3 regions of the Paenibacillus sp. MABNR03 genome follow, and region 2 is predicted to be linked to each of the others. Evidence: predicted binding sites of a transcription regulator. Region 2 holds the regulator's gene; each other region holds the start of a gene.
The links. The regulator NrdR, encoded in region 2, represses ribonucleotide reductase genes. The targets are predictions, from matches to a motif close to AACACNATATATNGTGTT.

Region 1 (5,891 bases), on a different contig from region 2:
AACAGACCTTGTGCAAGTGGAGAATAGACAACTTGTCCAATCCCTTTGCGTTCACCCAGCGGAATAATCTCATTCTCAATATAACGGTCGAACATGTTATACACCGGCTGATTGACCACGATATGATCCAGGAGAAGACGATCGGCGGTACCCAAGGCAGCTTCCATCTGAGCGGCTGTCCATTGACTCACCCCTACGTACAGCACCTTGCCCTGACGAACCAGATCATCCAGTGCCCGCAGCGTTTCTTCAATTGGTGTTTCGTTATGATAACGATGGCAATAATAGATGTCCACATACTCCACGCCTAAACGCTTCAAGCTGGCATCACATTGCTCCTTAATATGTTTGCGGGATAAGCCCTGGTCATTCGGACCGTCTCCCATTTTGCCAAATACTTTGGTTGCGAGAACATAGGAGTCACGGGAATACGCTTTCAAAGTCTGCCCGAGCAGTTCTTCTGCCGCGCCACGCTCATATACATTCGCTGTATCAAAAAAGTTGATGCCTTCATCGAATGCGGCTTCAATCGACTTCACCGCATTTTCACGCTCCACATACCCTCCGTACGTCAGCCAGCTGCCCAAGCTGATCTCGCTTACTTTCAGTCCGCTTCCACCCAATCTGCGGTATTCCATTGAATGCACATCCTCCTCTATGGTTATGTAGTTATGATCGTTACTTTTCTATTGTAACGTAACCAGCGTGGATGAAAAGGACTTTGACGAAGAAAATGGTAATTTAGTAAATTGAATTGTTCGGGGTGCCTCTTCCTACCAGCAATAAAAAACGCACCTGCTCAGGTGCGCCATGTAATCTTATTATGCTCAATGCAATATTGCGCTCAGCGCGTTTAATAAATCCAACTGTCTCACCGGCTTGGTCAAAACAGCATCAACGATTCCCGCCTCATGCGGATCGATATGCAATCCGTACGGTACCAGAATGATGGTCGGGAGTTGTTTTGCGCTGCTCTTCAATTCGTGCACTAACTTGACAGCATGCGCTTGGTGTAATCCCATATCGATCACGGCAACGTCAGGCTCAAGTCCCTCATCCATCCATTGATGTGCCTGCTCCGAGTCTGAAGTCATGTGAACATCCATCTGCCATCTGCGCATGAGGGAAGATACCCCCTGCAAGATGTCGGGTGCTTTGACAAGCAGAACCCTCTTGCCTTTCAATCGCTGCTGAATGCTTGCAAGCTGCGGAAGTTCCCAGTGTCTGATCAGCGGCAGCCTGATTTGGAATTCCGTTTCCTCTTCTCCCAAGCTGTTTACCTCAATATGACCATGCATGAGAATGGCAAGATTTTGGCTGACGGCCAAACCGAGATTAGTACCCACAAGCTTCTGGATGCTGAACTTTCCATCCAGCGTATTGAATGCCTGCAAATTTTTGTCCGACGTCAACATCCTCCCAGTGTATTTGACATGGAGCAATAAAGTACCCACCTCATCCAAGTCATTACCGTCCACAAGAGCTCTAACCAGTACAGAACCTGCACGGGTTGAATCAATGGCGTATTTCAGCACATTTGCGAGCAGTTGGCCGATCTTGGCCTCATCTCCCACGAACACCTGAGATATATTCATTTCCAGGTTCAAACCAAGTTCAATTCCCTTGTCCATGGCCTGAGCAACATGCAAATAAACGGTATTCTCAATGGTGGAAACCAAATCAAAGGGATCGTCCTGGACTACCGTTTTACCCGTATCATTAATGTTGAAGTTCATTATATTGTTTAGCAGGGACAGCAGAATGTTACCGCTTGTCTCGATCATGTTCACATACTCCACATGTTCGTCAGGCATATCCGGTGTGCGCATCAGATCGGTTAACCCAAGAATGCCGTTGAGCGGGTTGCGAATCTCGTGGCTCATGAGTGCAATCATCTGTGTCTTCGTCATCGCTTCCGACTCTGCACGTTCCTTCTCGATCTGCAACTGGTGCTTCAGCTGCTCCGTGTCATTCAGCTTTTGTTTCTGCAGGAGCAGATTGCTCTCCAAATCAACGACATACCCAAGAAACACGGCCATCGCGTTCAACGTTTTCATATCAGCTTCACTGATCACATAGTCTGGATCATCCATTATACAAATCGTACCAAATGTCTCACCCGAACGCCGCATAATGGGGATGCCTACAAAAAAACGATTACCCAGCTCCCTCGTTACACCCATTGAACAAGTTAGCGGATGTGCGGCAGTATCCGTAATCGTCAGATGATGTGTTGGATCTTGCAGTACCAGACTGCAGTAAGAGGACTCAAATGGGAGTTCGCTGCCTCTGACGACCCATTCTTCCCTGCGATTAAATGCTTCAAGAATGACATTAGTCATCCCATCATTGGTGGCTACGAAGATCGTATTAACCTTCAATACCCCACTTAACACGTCCACGATGTGAGACGCAGCTTCCTGTATGTTTTCAAAAAAACCTCTAGTCATGCCTACCGTTCCCATGATTCACCCCTCAAGTCTAAGCTGCAGTTCTACATTTCCATATCAAAAAATGAATCTGTCCTGTATATGAAGGTCGAATCTTCTTCTTAATCCATTGTCACAACATGTACATATATGTTTACCACCACAGATGTCTAAGAGAATCATAGCGTAAACACGCTCATCCCCTGCACAGCATAAATAGAAATTATACGCTTCCCCATTCACTTTGAAAACCTTTATTCATCAATACCGGTTAACTTCAGTCTGGAGAGTGTAGCGTTGTGATGATCATCACACCCTAAAATCCATATATAGTTTATAAATGGATAATGTAAAACTACATATAGTATCTAATTGAATTCAAATCATAAACAAATCATTTAGGAGGAACCTGATATGAACATGCTTGAGTATGCCACTCCATCGGCATCCGATCTACTATCCGACCTGGGAAGACGAATTATTGGCGCAGAAGACGCGGATACACTGAGGGAGAACGCCAACCTCAACGGCGATTCGTTCAGCGGCAAAATGAGCAGGCTCGGCTCGGAAACGGCCAAGTGGCATGCTCTTCGTCATGTGCTCCCGGATGAGCTTGCTGCGTCTGTGGAAAACGGTGATCTCTATGTCCACGATCTGGATCAGTATGCGCTCGGAACGACCAATTGTATCTTTATTCCGTTTGATCGCCTGCTGGCCTCCGGATTTAATACGGGAAATGGTTCCGTGCGTACGCCACAGACCATTATGTCAGCCATGGCACTGGTCGCCATTATTTTTCAATCGCAGCAAAATAGCCAATACGGCGGGGTCTCCGCCAACAAAATCGACTGGGATCTTGCTCCTTATGTACAGCGATCCTTCCGCAAGCATTATCGTAAGGGTCAGCGGCTGCTTGGAGAACATGCACTAATCGGTGATGAGCAGCTGTATTTGGATAGCCTTGAGGCACGGGAAGCGTGCCCACGTGCTTACGATTTCGCTTGTGAAGAGACAGAGCTTGAGACTGGACAGGCTGCCGAATCCCTGATTCATAACCTGAACACCATGAGCAGCCGGGCAGGCGGACAGATTCCCTTTACCTCCCTGAACTATGGACTATGTACTTCTGCCGAGGGAAGGCTCGTATCCCGTTCTCTGCTGGAGGGAACCATCCGCGGCCTCGGTGGCGGGGAAACCCCTGTGTTTCCACAGCATATCTTCCAGTGCAAACAGGGAATCAACCAGGCGCAAGGGGAGCCGAACTATGACTTGTTTCGCCTTGCCGTAACCTGTTCTTCCCGGCGCATGTATCCCAACTTTGTCAACGTGGATGCATCATTCAACCTGCCTTACTACCGCCCGGAAGATCCGGATACCATCATTGCTACCATGGGATGCCGGACACGCACACTGGCCGATCGTTTCGGACGAAATCGTCAGAGCGGTAAGGGCAACCTGTCGTTTAACACCATCAATCTGGTCAAGCTCGGCATTTGTTATGGCATCTGCCAGGGGGCACGGGCTGTCGCGGACCGCACGGGATTCTATGAAGCACTGGAAGTGGTGATGGACCGTGCGGCTTCCGGACTGCTGCACCGCTATCGCATTCAAACGGCACAGCCTGCCAAGGCATCCGATTTCATGATGAGAGAAGGTGTGTGGGAAGGCGGCGAGCAGCTCGCACCGGATGAGCCTGTGGCTGAACTGTTGAAGCATGGCACATTGTCCATTGGTTTCATTGGGCTTGCCGAATGCATGACGGCCCTGTATGGCCGGCATCATGGACAGGATCCCCATATACACCGTGAAGCGCTGAACGTCATCCGCACCATGCGCGAATTCTGTGACCGAATGAGTGAACAGCATAACCTGAATGTTACATTGTTCGCCACGCCAGCGGAGGGGCTGTCCGGCAAGTTTACCAAGATTGATCGTGAGCGGTATGGCTTCATTCCAGGGGTCACTGACCGTGAATACTATACGAACTCGTTTCACATCCCGGTCTATTACACACTGCCAGCCTATCGCAAAATTGAATTGGAGGCGCCCTTCCATACGCTGTGCAATGCCGGAGCCATTTCCTATGTTGAACTGGATGGAAATGTACGGGCCAATACCAGCGCCTTCCAGCGCATTGTACAATATGCACTGGCACAGGATATCGGTTACTTCTCCATTAATCACCCCATTGACCGCTGTCCTTCGTGTGGGTATGAGGGTGTCATCGGAGATGTGTGCCCAGGTTGTGAAGCACATGAAAACCATGTACACTTTCAGCGATTGCGCCGGGTCACCGGTTATCTTACCGGCGATTACAAGGTGCGTTTCAATTCCGCGAAGCAAGCTGAAGTCCGGGACCGGGTGAAACATAAGTGAATCTGTACGGTTATATTCCCGAGTCCGTGAATGAAGGTCCCGGTCTGCGAGCTGTCATCTTTATCAGCGGTTGCCGCCACGCCTGTCCGGGATGCTTCAGTCCGGATTCATGGAGTTTCCGGTCAGGGGAGCAGTTTACCGAGGAACGGCAGCAGCAGATTTTGCGTGAAGTCACTGCCCACCCCCTACTGGACGGGATTACGCTATGCGGAGGCGATCCTTTTTTCTCGGCTGAGCAATGCATCCCCTTGGTTCGCCGTTTTCGCGCAGCGTGCCCTGGTCAGACAGTGTGGGCGTATACGGGATTTCTCTATGAAGAGCTTGTTGCTGATCCTGTACGGGCGGAGCTGGCGGGACTGTGCGATGTCATTATAGACGGCCCTTATGTGGCCGCTGAGCGTGATGTGTCTTTACCTTTTCGGGGGAGCCGCAATCAGCGATTGGTTGATGTGCAGGCAACGTTAAGGGAAAATAGGATTGTTACACTCGAGATGGATGCATTGTGACGGTTGTTTTCTTTCCATTAAATGAAGATGATATTCTACTCTGACCTCATATCCACAGTATCATCGAACCTTACATTTCCATTCAAAAGACACGGATCCTGAGATTCGTGTCTTTTTTGAACGGGAATATTTTTCTTTTTTGCTACTCAGATCTTGATTACATGTCGATATAATATATAGGTGGTTACTAAAATAAACCTTAACACTTTTCTATATTATACATCTCAGGAGGCTATGACCCAGTTATGGATATTATTCAAGCATTAATTACATGCATGCCGTTTTTCCGCGATACCATACGTCAGGATGTAACCCTTTCCATTATTGATCGCGAAAAATTCCTATACTTTTCTGCAGGAGAGTCGTTAAAGCAATTGGAATTCAAAGCGGGGGACCCTCTGCTTGAAGCCAATCGTGATTTTGCCGATCTGAAAGGCAGTACGGAGAAACAATTTGATCATTATCCCAAAGAATTGTTCGGTGTTCCGTTTGATGTGTCCTACCTTCCGATCAAAAATGAACAGGGTGAAGTCATCGCCATCTTCAATCTGCTCTACAGCATGGATGATCAGGCACAGCT
Region 2 (5,891 bases):
TGCAGCGGGAGCGACTGATCAAAAGGGATGGAATGACAGAGGCCGAGGCCGAGGCTCGTATTAATGCGCAGATGGATATTGAACATAAGAAGCAGCGTGCTGATGTGGTTATTGACAACAGCGGCTTATGGTCGGATACGGAGCAGCAGGTTATTTCATTTTTGCATCGTAAGGGTTTGATATGAGGTTACTGCGCAAGAAACGGGTACTGCTGTTGATGTTTGTTTCATTTGTATTGGTGCTGTTCCTGAATACAAACTGGATGGCGTGGTTTTATCCGATTCATTATAAGGAAGAGATTCGTGCCCAATCTCAGAGCTATGAGGTCGACCCTTTTCTTATCGCTTCCATCATTAAGGTGGAGACCAATTTTAAAACCAGCAAGGAATCCAGAAGAGGTGCCATCGGGCTGATGCAGCTGATGCCGGATACAGCAAACTGGATCATGGAGCAGGCTAAAATTCCGGGGACATCGCTGGAGGAACTGAAGCACGAGCCTGAAAGGAACATCCAGCTTGGAACATGGTACCTCCGTAACCTCTCAGAACAGTTTGATGGCAATGAGACGGCAATGATTGCCGCATATAATGCCGGACCAGGCAAAGTCAGCGGGTGGCTTAGAGATGGTGTGTGGGACGGTTCCTTCGAAACGGTCAAGGATATTCCTTTTGGAGAAACCCGGCACTATGTACAACGAGTCATTTATTATTATAATCAGTATGTAAAGATCTATAATACGTTCTGAAGACGGACAGCAAGCATTTGTCGAAGTAGTCAAAAGTATATCAGTCTAATTCGATTATCTTCTATGAGCTAAATTGAAAAGCAAAAGCACAGAGCAGGCCGGTGAATCACCGGCCGCTCCATGCTCCTCTGTGTAACATATTACGATGCAGAGATTATTGGTATTGACCAGCCAATTGCTGTTCTGCAATTGTTACCAGACGTTTCGTGATGTATCCACCGATCGAACCGTTCTCGTAAGAAGTCATGTTACCTTGGTATCCGTCTTGTGGGATGCTGATTCCGAGTTCTTGAGCAACTTCATATTTCAATTGCTCCAGTGCTGCGGAAGCGCGAGTTACTACCAAGTTGTTGGAGTTACCGTTGCTGTTTTGGGCCATTGCTGTTCACCTCCTCGCGGTTGGTAAAAGTATTATGTGTCTTCAATGCGATTTTCATAACTAGATGTTTCAGGGAATTAGTGGTAAAAGTAAAACATGGGAAGTGATCTGAATTGAAATGTCCTTATTGCGCCTACCTAGGCACAAAGGTGCTGGATTCACGGCCAGCCAATGAATCCAAATCAATCCGCCGCCGTCGTGAATGCGAGCAGTGCAGTCGCCGCTTTACAACATTTGAAATGGTGGAAGAGACACCACTGATCGTCATCAAGAAAGACGGCAGCCGGGAAGAGTTTAGTCGTGACAAGATTCTCCGTGGTCTGATTCGGGCTTGTGAGAAACGACCAGTCTCTGTAGAGAAGCTGGAGATGATGGTTTCCGAGGTGGAGAAGTCACTGCGGAACACAGCTGAAGCTGAAGTTGAGAGTCGTCAGATTGGTGAACTGTTGATGGAGCAGCTGTTTCCGGTTGATGAAGTGGCCTACGTACGTTTTGCATCCGTGTATCGCCAATTCAAAGACATCAATATGTTCATGAAGGAATTGAAATCGTTGTTGTCCAAAGAGGATCTCGAAGATTAGAGAAGTGGATCATGGGAGAAGAGCAGTCTGAGCTTTTGACACGAGTAGCCATTCCAAGAGGTTGTTCTTCTCCAAACACTTTGCGTTCTTAAAAAGTTGTTGACAGCTAATGCTGCATTTTATATGATATAGGAGTCGCCTGCGGAACTGCTGCAGAAATTGACAAGCATCTTAATGTAATGTGGGGCCTTAGCTCAGCTGGGAGAGCGCATCGCTGGCAGCGATGAGGTCAGGGGTTCGATCCCCCTAGGCTCCATAACTAAAGAACCCGCTAAACACAAGGATTTCCGAGTGTCTGGCGGGTTTTTGTGTGTACAGATTGTTCAAGAGCTTTTGTAGCAACTTATAATCTAATGTTCTAATCTTCTCGTTCTTTAATGTTATTAAAAATCTCACGGTATTGAAAATCTGACGTTTTCATCACAGTTAAGGAGCCATCGGGTTCCAATACTACAGCTCTCCACCTGGTGCATGGAAGAAATCCCATGATTTCATGCTGCCTGCAAAATCTCCTCCTCTCTAATGCGTTCATTCTTCATGACATGTTTCAAATAATTCCCATTTTAAGGGCAGGTTTATTATGGAGCTAACTATGCCAGATTACGGAGAGTAAAAGCCAAATATGACCCGAAAAATGTGTTCAATAATCCACAAAGTATCACTCCGGCAGGGTACACAAGGGCTAGATAACATTTTGATTCATCTGTAGCAGTATCCATGCATCCGAGAAAAAAGCGTCCCTGTTCAGTAATGCGGACTTCAGTTCTGTGATCAAACAAAGATGATCTTTTAGAACTGGAGTCCTGAACGTGGAGAACTCGCTCATAACATCCTAAGGAGATCTAAGCAGTGGTCCCACAATTTGCAGAAAGTGATAGCAAAAAGTTATACTGTTGATCTCCAGGGTATAGCCTGAAATTTTTGATTACGGTAACATGACAGTATAATTCTCCTTTAAAAATACATATAGTGCCGCTAATGTGCTGATGGCAATAGTTATTGGCTTGAGTTTTTTCGAATAGACGGCGTACCCACGATCACAATGCGGACAACCGCTACATTGCTGAGAGCTACGTCTGGAGCTTCACTACAGAAAAGTGAGAGGATCTGGAACATAAAGAGGAGGAGACATCTTGTTCAATGAAGGTCATCATGCTGCACATTACCCAATGGTTCAGATCCCTGCAGGAAGTGTTGGATTACGAGACGATCGGATTAAAAAGACATGGACGGTTGATGTCAATTCCTTTTGGCTTGCCTCGATTCCAGTGACGAATGAGTTATACCATTCTATTGTGCAAAGGAGCGCTGAGCGAAATAATCATCCCCTCTCACCGGTTACCAATGTTTCATGGAATGAAGCGATTCTCTTTTGTAATTTGTTATCCCAGCAACTAGGGCTACAAGAATATTACAAAGTCAGCCAAGATAGGGAGAGAGTTGCTCGTAACTTGGGAGCAGATGGTTATCGTCTCCCTACGGAAGCGGAGTGGCAGTATGCGTGTAAGGCTGGCACCAGCGGTTATCGTTATGGAGAGCTGAATGACATCGCCTGGTTTGAGGAGAATTCGCAAGGAAGGGTCCACGAGGTCGGTACAAAGGAAGCGAATGCGTGGGGGCTCTACGATATGCTTGGGAACGTCTGGGAGTGGTGCTGGGATCAGTATGATGAAGAGGTGTATGGTTCCTACCGTGTGTTCCGTGGTGGCAGCTGGGCAGAAGAGGCCAGAGGTTGCGGCTCGACGTGCCGACGTCGAAGCCACCCTACCTTTGGCATTGATGATCTGGGCTTTCGCCTTGCTCGAACATGAAAACTAAAAATGCCCTTGTACAAGGGCATTTTCCATGTGGACTGCATTTTTATATAAAGTTTTTTTAGAAACTACTTATTGCTTGTGAGTGGAATTCGTAATTCTTCATCCGGCTTTTTGGTTGTATAGTTCCATACATACAGATCTATATTTTCACCCTTAAAATCTTTGTACACTTCCGTATGTTTATTATCCGAATCATTAAAATATAGCGGCGCTAAGTAATGCTTGTCTCCCTGTTCAAGGAAATAGGATTGATTAATTCCGCCAAATGTAGTGTCCGGGCTGAAGGACTCAACATACAGGTTACCGTCCTTGAGATAATACGTCCAACTCAAACGGAATCCTTCGTAATCACTCGCTATTGTTTGTGGCTGAGTAGAGATATCCGTTAGACGGATAGAAGCCTGGCTTCCAGCATGTTCATCTACTCGATCCTTCGCGATCAAGGTCATGGGTTTGTTGGACAAAGAGCAAACATCCATCAGGAGTGAGTCCGTCTGCTCAAATCGCAGTTCTGTTTGGTTAGGATTCACTGTACCTTCAAGGGAAACATAGCCTTCCATCGTTTTTCCGTCGACTTCCAGCTGATAGGTCCGGTAAGGAATTCTAAAATAGTCTTCTTGGTGATTAATGGTTACTCGAATCTGTGTTGGCGTCACCACAATCCCACGAATGCTAGCCTCTCCACCCATAGAATTCAATGGAATGTCCATTTCTTTCTTAACCGTTCCCGTTTTCATCTGCTGTTGAGACAAGGAGAGATCGAGGTTCCATGTTCCATCAATTCGTTCTTTCTCATGTGTATAAGTGAAGGTAAAACGATTGGCCTTTTCTTTGAACTGCTGCCCGTTAAATATTTGCATGCTGGAGTAAGCTCCCGTTGCTCCCGCCGTGCCGTAGACAGGGCTTTCCGTTTCCTTAATGATGTTCCCATTTTGATCATAAGCCGTGATTCTGGCCCAAGTCTGTTCCTGTAACTCTTTATCTGTAAAAGTCACGTTGGAACGTATCATGATTTGATCTTCCGTGTGCTGGAAGGATTGTACTTCTACCGCTTCGATGCCATCCTTTTGAATATTGAATTTCTGAGTATTAGTATCTTGGGGATCGAGTGTAATGTCCTCCTGAATGTCTTGCAAATAACGAACACCTGTAATGGAGAATTGAAGTCCTGATTGGTGGTTCTTTGGCATTACCCAGTCCGTTTCGAAGTATCCCTGATAAACACCTTGCTCTTCGTTCCATTTTTGAGAATAATGTCCTTCAATAGGCTCTCCATTGCTGTCTTTCAAAACCATCTGATCATATCTGATTTCTTTTCCGTCTGTTTCCATGCCAGGTTTAATCGTGTAAAGAAGAACCGTTCGGTTATCATCCACAAAAGCGTTATGCACTGTTAGGGTAACTCCGTGGGCCGTGACACTTTGTTCAATGGACTGGCCATACCCGGCTTGAAGTGCCGACTCAATTCCTGACTTGTGGGAAAGAATGTCGCTCCAGTCATATTGAAAGGCAGCATATACCGGCGTAGCCATGACTGCCACAGATACACCCAGAACAATGGCGACTTTGGTTTTTCCCCGCTGAGAGTTATGCTTGATCTCATCAACTACCCGCAGCTCGCCCATTTGAATGCTGTTGAACATTTTTCCAAAATCCGGATACTCTACGTGTTCTGAATGATTCTTCATGTGCTTCTTAACCTTGGATTCTACTGTATTCAAAATGATTCTCTCCTCTCGTTTTAACCTTCTCGTAGTATTCCAGTTTCTTTCGCATCATTTTGAGAGCCTTGTGTAATCTTGTTCGAACCGTACCCTGACGTATGCTCAGGATCTCCGAGATCTCAGCAACAGAGAGATCACCAATGTAACGCAGAGTTACAACACTTAGCAGCTTGTCCGGCAATTTTTGCAGTTGTTGCTCCAATTCCGCGAAAGATAGCTTAGCCATAACGATTCCATCAACGGAACCTTTGGCAAGAGCCTCGTGTTCATGTAAGTTCTGTAATTGATCTTGCTTATCACTTTTGACTTTGTTTTTACGAATAATGTTAAGGCAATGGTTCATGGCGATCCGCATAATCCAGGCCTTTAAATGTGTGACATTTCTCCAGTCCTGCCGAAATACAGTTACAAACACATCATGGCATACATCCTCGGCATCCTGGATGTTTTTGAGCATATACAAGCAGGTGCGATATACATCTTTGTTATAAGTATTGAAGAGTTCATGCTCGGTCACTTCCGGTACTCCTTTCTTGTTGGGATATATTATAGACAAGTGAGCGTCGAAAATGATTCACTTTTTTTATTCTAGTGCAGATAAGATTGGGTTATAGACTCATTACGGCTAAGAGTAATCATATAAAA
Region 3 (5,891 bases), on a different contig from region 2:
GATCCAGTCTTGCTTTGGCCTGTTCAGCCCACCCGTAATCCAGTTCCAGCAAGCGTTGAGTGAGATGTGCTTCCAGGGCTGCTCCAGCATCAGATAGCGATACCTTGGCGGTCTGAACATGCATGTTCTCGGCCAGTCTTGGGCTAAGGTCTCGCCGGTTCAGCTTGGAGCCGAACTTTTCGATAATTTCACCTGTGCGAAGAGAGATACCAAGAAAATGAAGTTCCTCTCGTTTCAAATCGCAAGCAAATTCAACTTTGAAACAGACACCGAGCCAAGGCTCGTATACGGCCGGTGCGGCAGCACGCAGCTGACGTTTCGGGGCCTGCTCGAACAAATTCACAAATGCTCCGCCTTCACGGGCCGCATCGAAGATCTGCTGCAGTCTGCGACTGCCATAGACAACATCTTCACGCAAAATCCGGCCGGGACCGAGCTGCGGAAGTGCTGGAGTAATGCCGAAATAACGGCCAAGAATTGTATCTTTGGGTGCATCCGGAGTGGAACCGGAACCCGCATTCAATCCGCCGGAAGTATCTTGACTGGCAGAAGGAGGGGGTGAAGCTTGAGCAGCTCTGGCTTCTGCTGCCTCGATGGCTTGCTGATGGGCTGCAGGGTCAAATACGAACGTAAAGGACATCGTTTCAGCCGGAGCACCGGTTCGCTCCACAAACCCCCAATAATAGGGACGGTTGGTTAGAGCCTTATCCGCTTCAGGCGAGAGTTTCACTGTTATATGTGCAGGGGATCGCTCCATAATCTGACAATCCATCGCTTCGAGATAGGTAGTCACATAAGTTTGAACTTCATGAGATGACATGGTCATGGTTAGTGTCCTCCTTTGCCCAGATCCAGAAGGGAAACAGACGGAACTTCATCGGCGACTTCACGCTGAATGGAATTCAGCGATTGCCCAAGTGAATCCATTTTGCGACGAATGTCTTCTTCGTTTTGGGATTCGAGCATGATTTTATACAGACTCTTTTCGATGGATTCTTTTTTCTCGAGTCGTTCCAGAATGACATCCAGTCCGCCAATGACCATTTCGAACATATTGATCTTTTCATGCAGCAAATTCAGGATATGTTCCTCAATGGTGCCTGTCGTTGACAGATTGTAGATATTCACATCATTTTGCTGTCCCAACCGGTGTACCCGGCCAATCCGCTGCTCCACCCGCATGGGATTCCAGGGCAGGTCGAAATTGATCATGTGATGGCAAAATTGGAGATTGATGCCCTCGCCGCCAGCCTCGGTTGCAATCATCGCTTGGACACGGCCGCGGAACAGGTCCATCATCCAGTCCTTTTTTCCCCGGTTCATACCGCCCCGATAGGGAACAGCGGTTAGTCCGTTGTTGCGGAAGTAATTCAGCAAATACTCCTGCGTGGCCCGGTACTCGGTGAAAATGATGACCTTCTCATTCATGTTGCGAATCAGTTCCATCGTTTTCTCGGCTTTTGTATTTTCCTTAATGGCCTTGATATGGGCAACCAGTTCCCAGATCTTGTCCCGGAGCGGGGAGTCCAGCGGGAGTTTCTTGGACAGATTGACCAGTGTAACGAAAACAGCATCCCGGCTGCTGCACACTTCCCGCTGTAACGTGACGAGAGAAAGCATGCTGCTCAAGTTTCCTCCGGCTTCCTGATACTGGTCTTTAACAAAAGAGGTCACACCATCATATAAAGCCTGTTCTTCAGGCGATAGCTGCAAATTCACGTTGGAGACGTTCCGTTTGGTGAACTGTACCGGACCTTCGCCGCGGCGATTGCGGATCATGACTTTGGACAATTCGTCCTTGAGCTGCTCCTGATTTTTCGGAACGCGTTTATCCACGACAAAGTTGGCTGCAAAGTCGCCCTGACGACCAAGCTGGCCCGGTTTCAGCAGATTAATCAGATTAAACAGCTCGCTCATGTCATTCTGAACGGGGGTTGCGGTCAGCAGCAGACAATATTTTTTGCGCAGTTTCAGCATGAACTGGTAGTTTGTCGTTTTTTTATTTTTGAGCTTATGGGCTTCATCAATAATAATCATGTCATAGTCCGTGTTCAGCAAAATGTCCTTATGTGGATCTCGCTTCGCAGTATCCATGGAAGCCACGACAACTTCATTTTGCCAGGAATAGGCCTTTTTCTGTGCAACTGCTGGAATGCCAAACTTCGAATTCAGCTCTCGAACCCACTGAAGTACAAGGGATGCAGGAACGAGAATGAGCACCTTGGATACGAGACCACGGACCATATATTCTTTTAAAATCAGACCTGCTTCTATCGTTTTTCCCAGTCCGACCTCATCGGCTAGAATGGCACGGCCTGACATTTCAAATAATACCTTGCGTGCAGTGTCCAGCTGGTGTGGAAGCGGGGTGAGCCCCTGCAAATGCTTCAAACACTGTATTTCATCAAAGTTGGGAATCAGATTGGTCTCTTCTGCCTGAATGCCAAGCTGAAAGAGTCTGTAATCCCCCCAAGGTCCGCCCTTATCGAGTCGTGACTCCAGCTGTGTCAACCAGCTGCGATCGAATTCAAGCGGAACGGGCAGTTCAGCTGCAGGTTGATTCATGTGAAGCGGATGTTTCCGGTTCATGGTGATGCCTCCCCTGCCATACATGATGACGTTTTATTCGTAGGTTATAGTATGGACGAATGAGGGGCAGTTCATAACCAGGCTCCAAATAAGGTGCGAAATCTGCCTTTTATGCCCAAAAAATTCACAAATTCAGAATAACAGCGTCTGATGGCGTAAGAAAGAGCTTGTCCGAGTACATAGCAAATTGGAAGACTGACTATGACAAAAGTCACATGGAAAATCAATATATGGTGTACTATACTGGATATAAATCACTATATGTGGTGTTAAGGCATATTTTATTGCATAGTGGAAAATGAAATGGGATTTATGGGGAGGCTGTCAATCATAATGACTACGAACAAATTGTCGCACAAGCTGGTAGGACTCAGTGAAAAAATATTTTTGGACCGATACGCCTGGAAGGATGCCGATCCGAACCATGCCAAGGCAGGAGATGTTGTACTCGTCCTGACCAAAGATGATCCCAAGTTTCCAACAAAAGAAGTAGGCGAAATCATCGAACGTCAAGGTCAGATGGTGAAGGTGAAAACCCGCAGCGGAGATATGATCCAGACGGAAGCGGAGAAGCTTACGTTGAATATAGAAAGAACACCGGAGGAGATGTGGGATCGCCTGGCGAAAGCGATGGCCTCGGTGGAGTCTACTCCTGAAGAGCAGCAAAAATGGGAATCCAAGTTCCGCGCTGTATTGGATGATTGGAAGCTGGTGCCTGGGGGCCGAATTGCTGCTGGTGCAGGTGCAAGCGACGAATTGACCCTTTTCAATTGTTACGTCATTCCATCTCCTGAGGACAGCAGAGGTGGCATCATGAAAACGTTGACTGAAATGACGGAGATTATGGCTCGCGGTGGCGGAGTCGGCATCAACCTGTCGTCACTCCGTCCGCGTCGTGCAGTTGTAAAAGGGGTGAATGGATCTTCCAGTGGTTCGGTATCCTGGGGCGGTTTGTTCAGTTATACCACGGGATTGATCGAGCAGGGTGGCAGCCGCCGCGGAGCGCTCATGCTGATGATGAACGATTGGCATCCGGATGTCATGGATTTTATTACAGTCAAACAAACGATGGGCCAGGTCACCAATGCCAATCTCTCGGTGTGTGTAAGCAACGCATTTATGGAGGCCGTCAAGCAGGACGGCGACTGGCAGCTTGTTTTTCCGGATACGAGCGATCCGGATTATGACACCGAGTGGGACGGGGACCTGCAGCAATGGAAAGAGGCCGGGCACCCGGTAATCCATTACCGTACAGTGAAAGCGAGGGAAATATGGCATACGATTATTGAATCGGCCTGGAAATCAGCGGAACCTGGGGTTGTATTTATGGAGTATTACAACCAGATGTCGAACAGTTGGTATTTTAATCCGATCATATGTACGAATCCATGCGGGGAACAGGGCCTGCCGGGATGGGGTGTGTGCAATCTGTCGGCCATTAACTTATCCAAATTTTATGATGAGGCCAGTCATGATGTGGCGTGGAGGGATCTGGCGGAGACAACACGCATCTCGGCGAGATTTTTGGACAATGTGATCGATGCAACGCCTTATCATTTTGAAGAAAATAAAAAGAATCAGCAGCGGGAGCGTCGGGTTGGACTTGGCACGATGGGACTGGCAGAGCTGATGATCAAGCTGCGCATCCGGTACGGCAGTCCGGAATCGCTTGAATTTTTGGATAAACTGTATGGTTTCATTGCGAGAGAGGCATATCTCGCATCAGCAGATATTGCGGCAGAGAAAGGCGCTTTCCCGGCCTTTGAGGTGGAACCGTACTTACAGAGCGGATTTATGAAAAAAATGGTCGAGACCTATCCCGAAGTGGGAGAGGCCATCCGCAAACAAGGCATTCGTAACGTAACACTGATCACGCAGGCCCCAACAGGGAGCACCGGAACGATGGTGGGTACGTCAACAGGGATTGAACCGTATTTTGCTTTTAAATATTTCCGCCAAAGCCGGCTCGGTTATGACGAGCAGTTTGTCCCGATTGCGCAGGAGTGGCTGGATGAACACCCTGGTGAGGAATTGCCCGATTATTATGTGACAGCGATGGATCTGTCAGCAGAAAATCACATCCGGGTACAGGCCGCGATTCAGCAATGGGTCGATAGCTCCATTTCAAAAACAGCCAACTGCCCGGCTGATTTTACCGTGGAAGATACGGCACAGTTGTATGAGCTTGCCTTCGATTTGGGTTGTAAGGGTGTAACGATCTACCGGGATGGCAGCCGTGATGTACAGGTCCTGTCCACGACGAAGAAGGAAGAGACAAAGATTGAAGCAAGCAGCGAGACAAAGGGGGCAAAAGAGGAGACTGCAGCAACGATGGCCAGCACCCTTCCTTCAGGGTCTGCGGTGACAGAGCCGGAAGGCAAGACATCCGTGAATTCCTCGTCTTCTGCCAAAGTGCTGGATAAACAATACAAGAGCCGTCCACAGGTGCTGCGCGGTGCAACGTATAAAATTAATACACCATTTGGCATGGCATACATTACGATTAACGACCTGGACGGCATTCCGGCGGAGATCTTCCTGAACGTGGGTAAAGCTGGATCAGATGTATTCGCCATGGCTGAAGCGCTCGGAAGAGTTTGCTCCCTGTTCCTGCGATACGGTGACCATGGACATAAAGTGGAGCTGTTGATCAAACATTTAAAAGGCATCGGAGGCTCGGGAGCAATCGGCTTCGGAGTGAACCGGGTCGAGTCCATCGCAGACGCAGTGGCCAAAGCGCTCGAGAGTCACGTACAGAGCACAGCTGAGGTACACGAGGCCGATTCAATACAAGTCAATGATCCGTTTGCTATCGGGAGTTCGAAAGAAGGGGATGTTGGGCTGCAGGAGAAAAAGAATGGTGGCGAAGAACGAAGCACCTTTGGCGAGTCCAGGGATTTATGTCCTTCTTGCGGATCAGCATCTCTGATTAATATGGAAGGCTGCAAGACGTGCAGCAATTGTGGTTATAGCAAATGCAGTTGATGGAAGACATGCACATATCTTCAGTAAAAAAGCGGGCAGATTCTTGGCCGCTTTTTTGCCTGTTTGCTAAATGAGTACAAAGTCATGAAATAACCACTTGTATTCCGTACGTTCCAATATATCGCATACGTGATGATGGGACTGAAGAGAAGATTCATCCGTTTCACACCCAGGGTCCTAGGCACGCAGAAGCATTTATGAGCAAAACTTTCAATCAGTCACGGGATAGGTTTATAATGGTTAGTGCTGCTGAGTAAGTGGGCAGCTTTTTTTGTTTTGATTTGCCAGTGAGGTAATATTACCCAGTCGAAGAAAAA

Region 1: a site for NrdR is predicted at 2,781-2,798, ahead of AAIH57_RS21660 (anaerobic ribonucleoside triphosphate reductase). Genes of this name have one in related genera too.
Region 3: a site for NrdR is predicted at 2,843-2,860, ahead of AAIH57_RS00170 (adenosylcobalamin-dependent ribonucleoside-diphosphate reductase). Genes of this name have one in related genera too.

What each region holds. Positions count from the first base shown of each region.
Region 1 is NZ_JBCIYR010000004.1:424,512-430,402, reverse strand. Features, by position in the region: gene AAIH57_RS21670 (aldo/keto reductase family protein) at 1-638, opposite strand, end outside; gene AAIH57_RS21665 (histidine kinase dimerization/phospho-acceptor domain-containing protein) at 828-2,450, opposite strand; gene AAIH57_RS21660 (anaerobic ribonucleoside triphosphate reductase) at 2,844-4,805, shown strand; gene nrdG (anaerobic ribonucleoside-triphosphate reductase activating protein) at 4,802-5,311, shown strand; gene AAIH57_RS21650 (methyl-accepting chemotaxis protein) at 5,557-5,891, shown strand, end outside.
Region 2 is NZ_JBCIYR010000002.1:1,271,190-1,277,080, forward strand. Features, by position in the region: gene coaE (dephospho-CoA kinase) at 1-185, shown strand, start outside; gene AAIH57_RS14595 (lytic transglycosylase domain-containing protein) at 182-745, shown strand; gene AAIH57_RS14600 (alpha/beta-type small acid-soluble spore protein) at 900-1,124, opposite strand; gene nrdR (transcriptional regulator NrdR) at 1,238-1,705, shown strand; tRNA gene AAIH57_RS14610 (tRNA-Ala) at 1,889-1,961, shown strand; partial or broken gene AAIH57_RS14615 (BBE domain-containing protein) at 2,273-2,395, shown strand; gene AAIH57_RS14620 (formylglycine-generating enzyme family protein) at 2,875-3,516, shown strand; gene AAIH57_RS14625 (DUF4179 domain-containing protein) at 3,588-5,243, opposite strand; gene AAIH57_RS14630 (RNA polymerase sigma factor) at 5,218-5,763, opposite strand.
Region 3 is NZ_JBCIYR010000001.1:43,275-49,165, forward strand. Features, by position in the region: gene AAIH57_RS00160 (YqhG family protein) at 1-826, opposite strand, end outside; gene AAIH57_RS00165 (DEAD/DEAH box helicase) at 829-2,589, opposite strand; gene AAIH57_RS00170 (adenosylcobalamin-dependent ribonucleoside-diphosphate reductase) at 2,923-5,574, shown strand.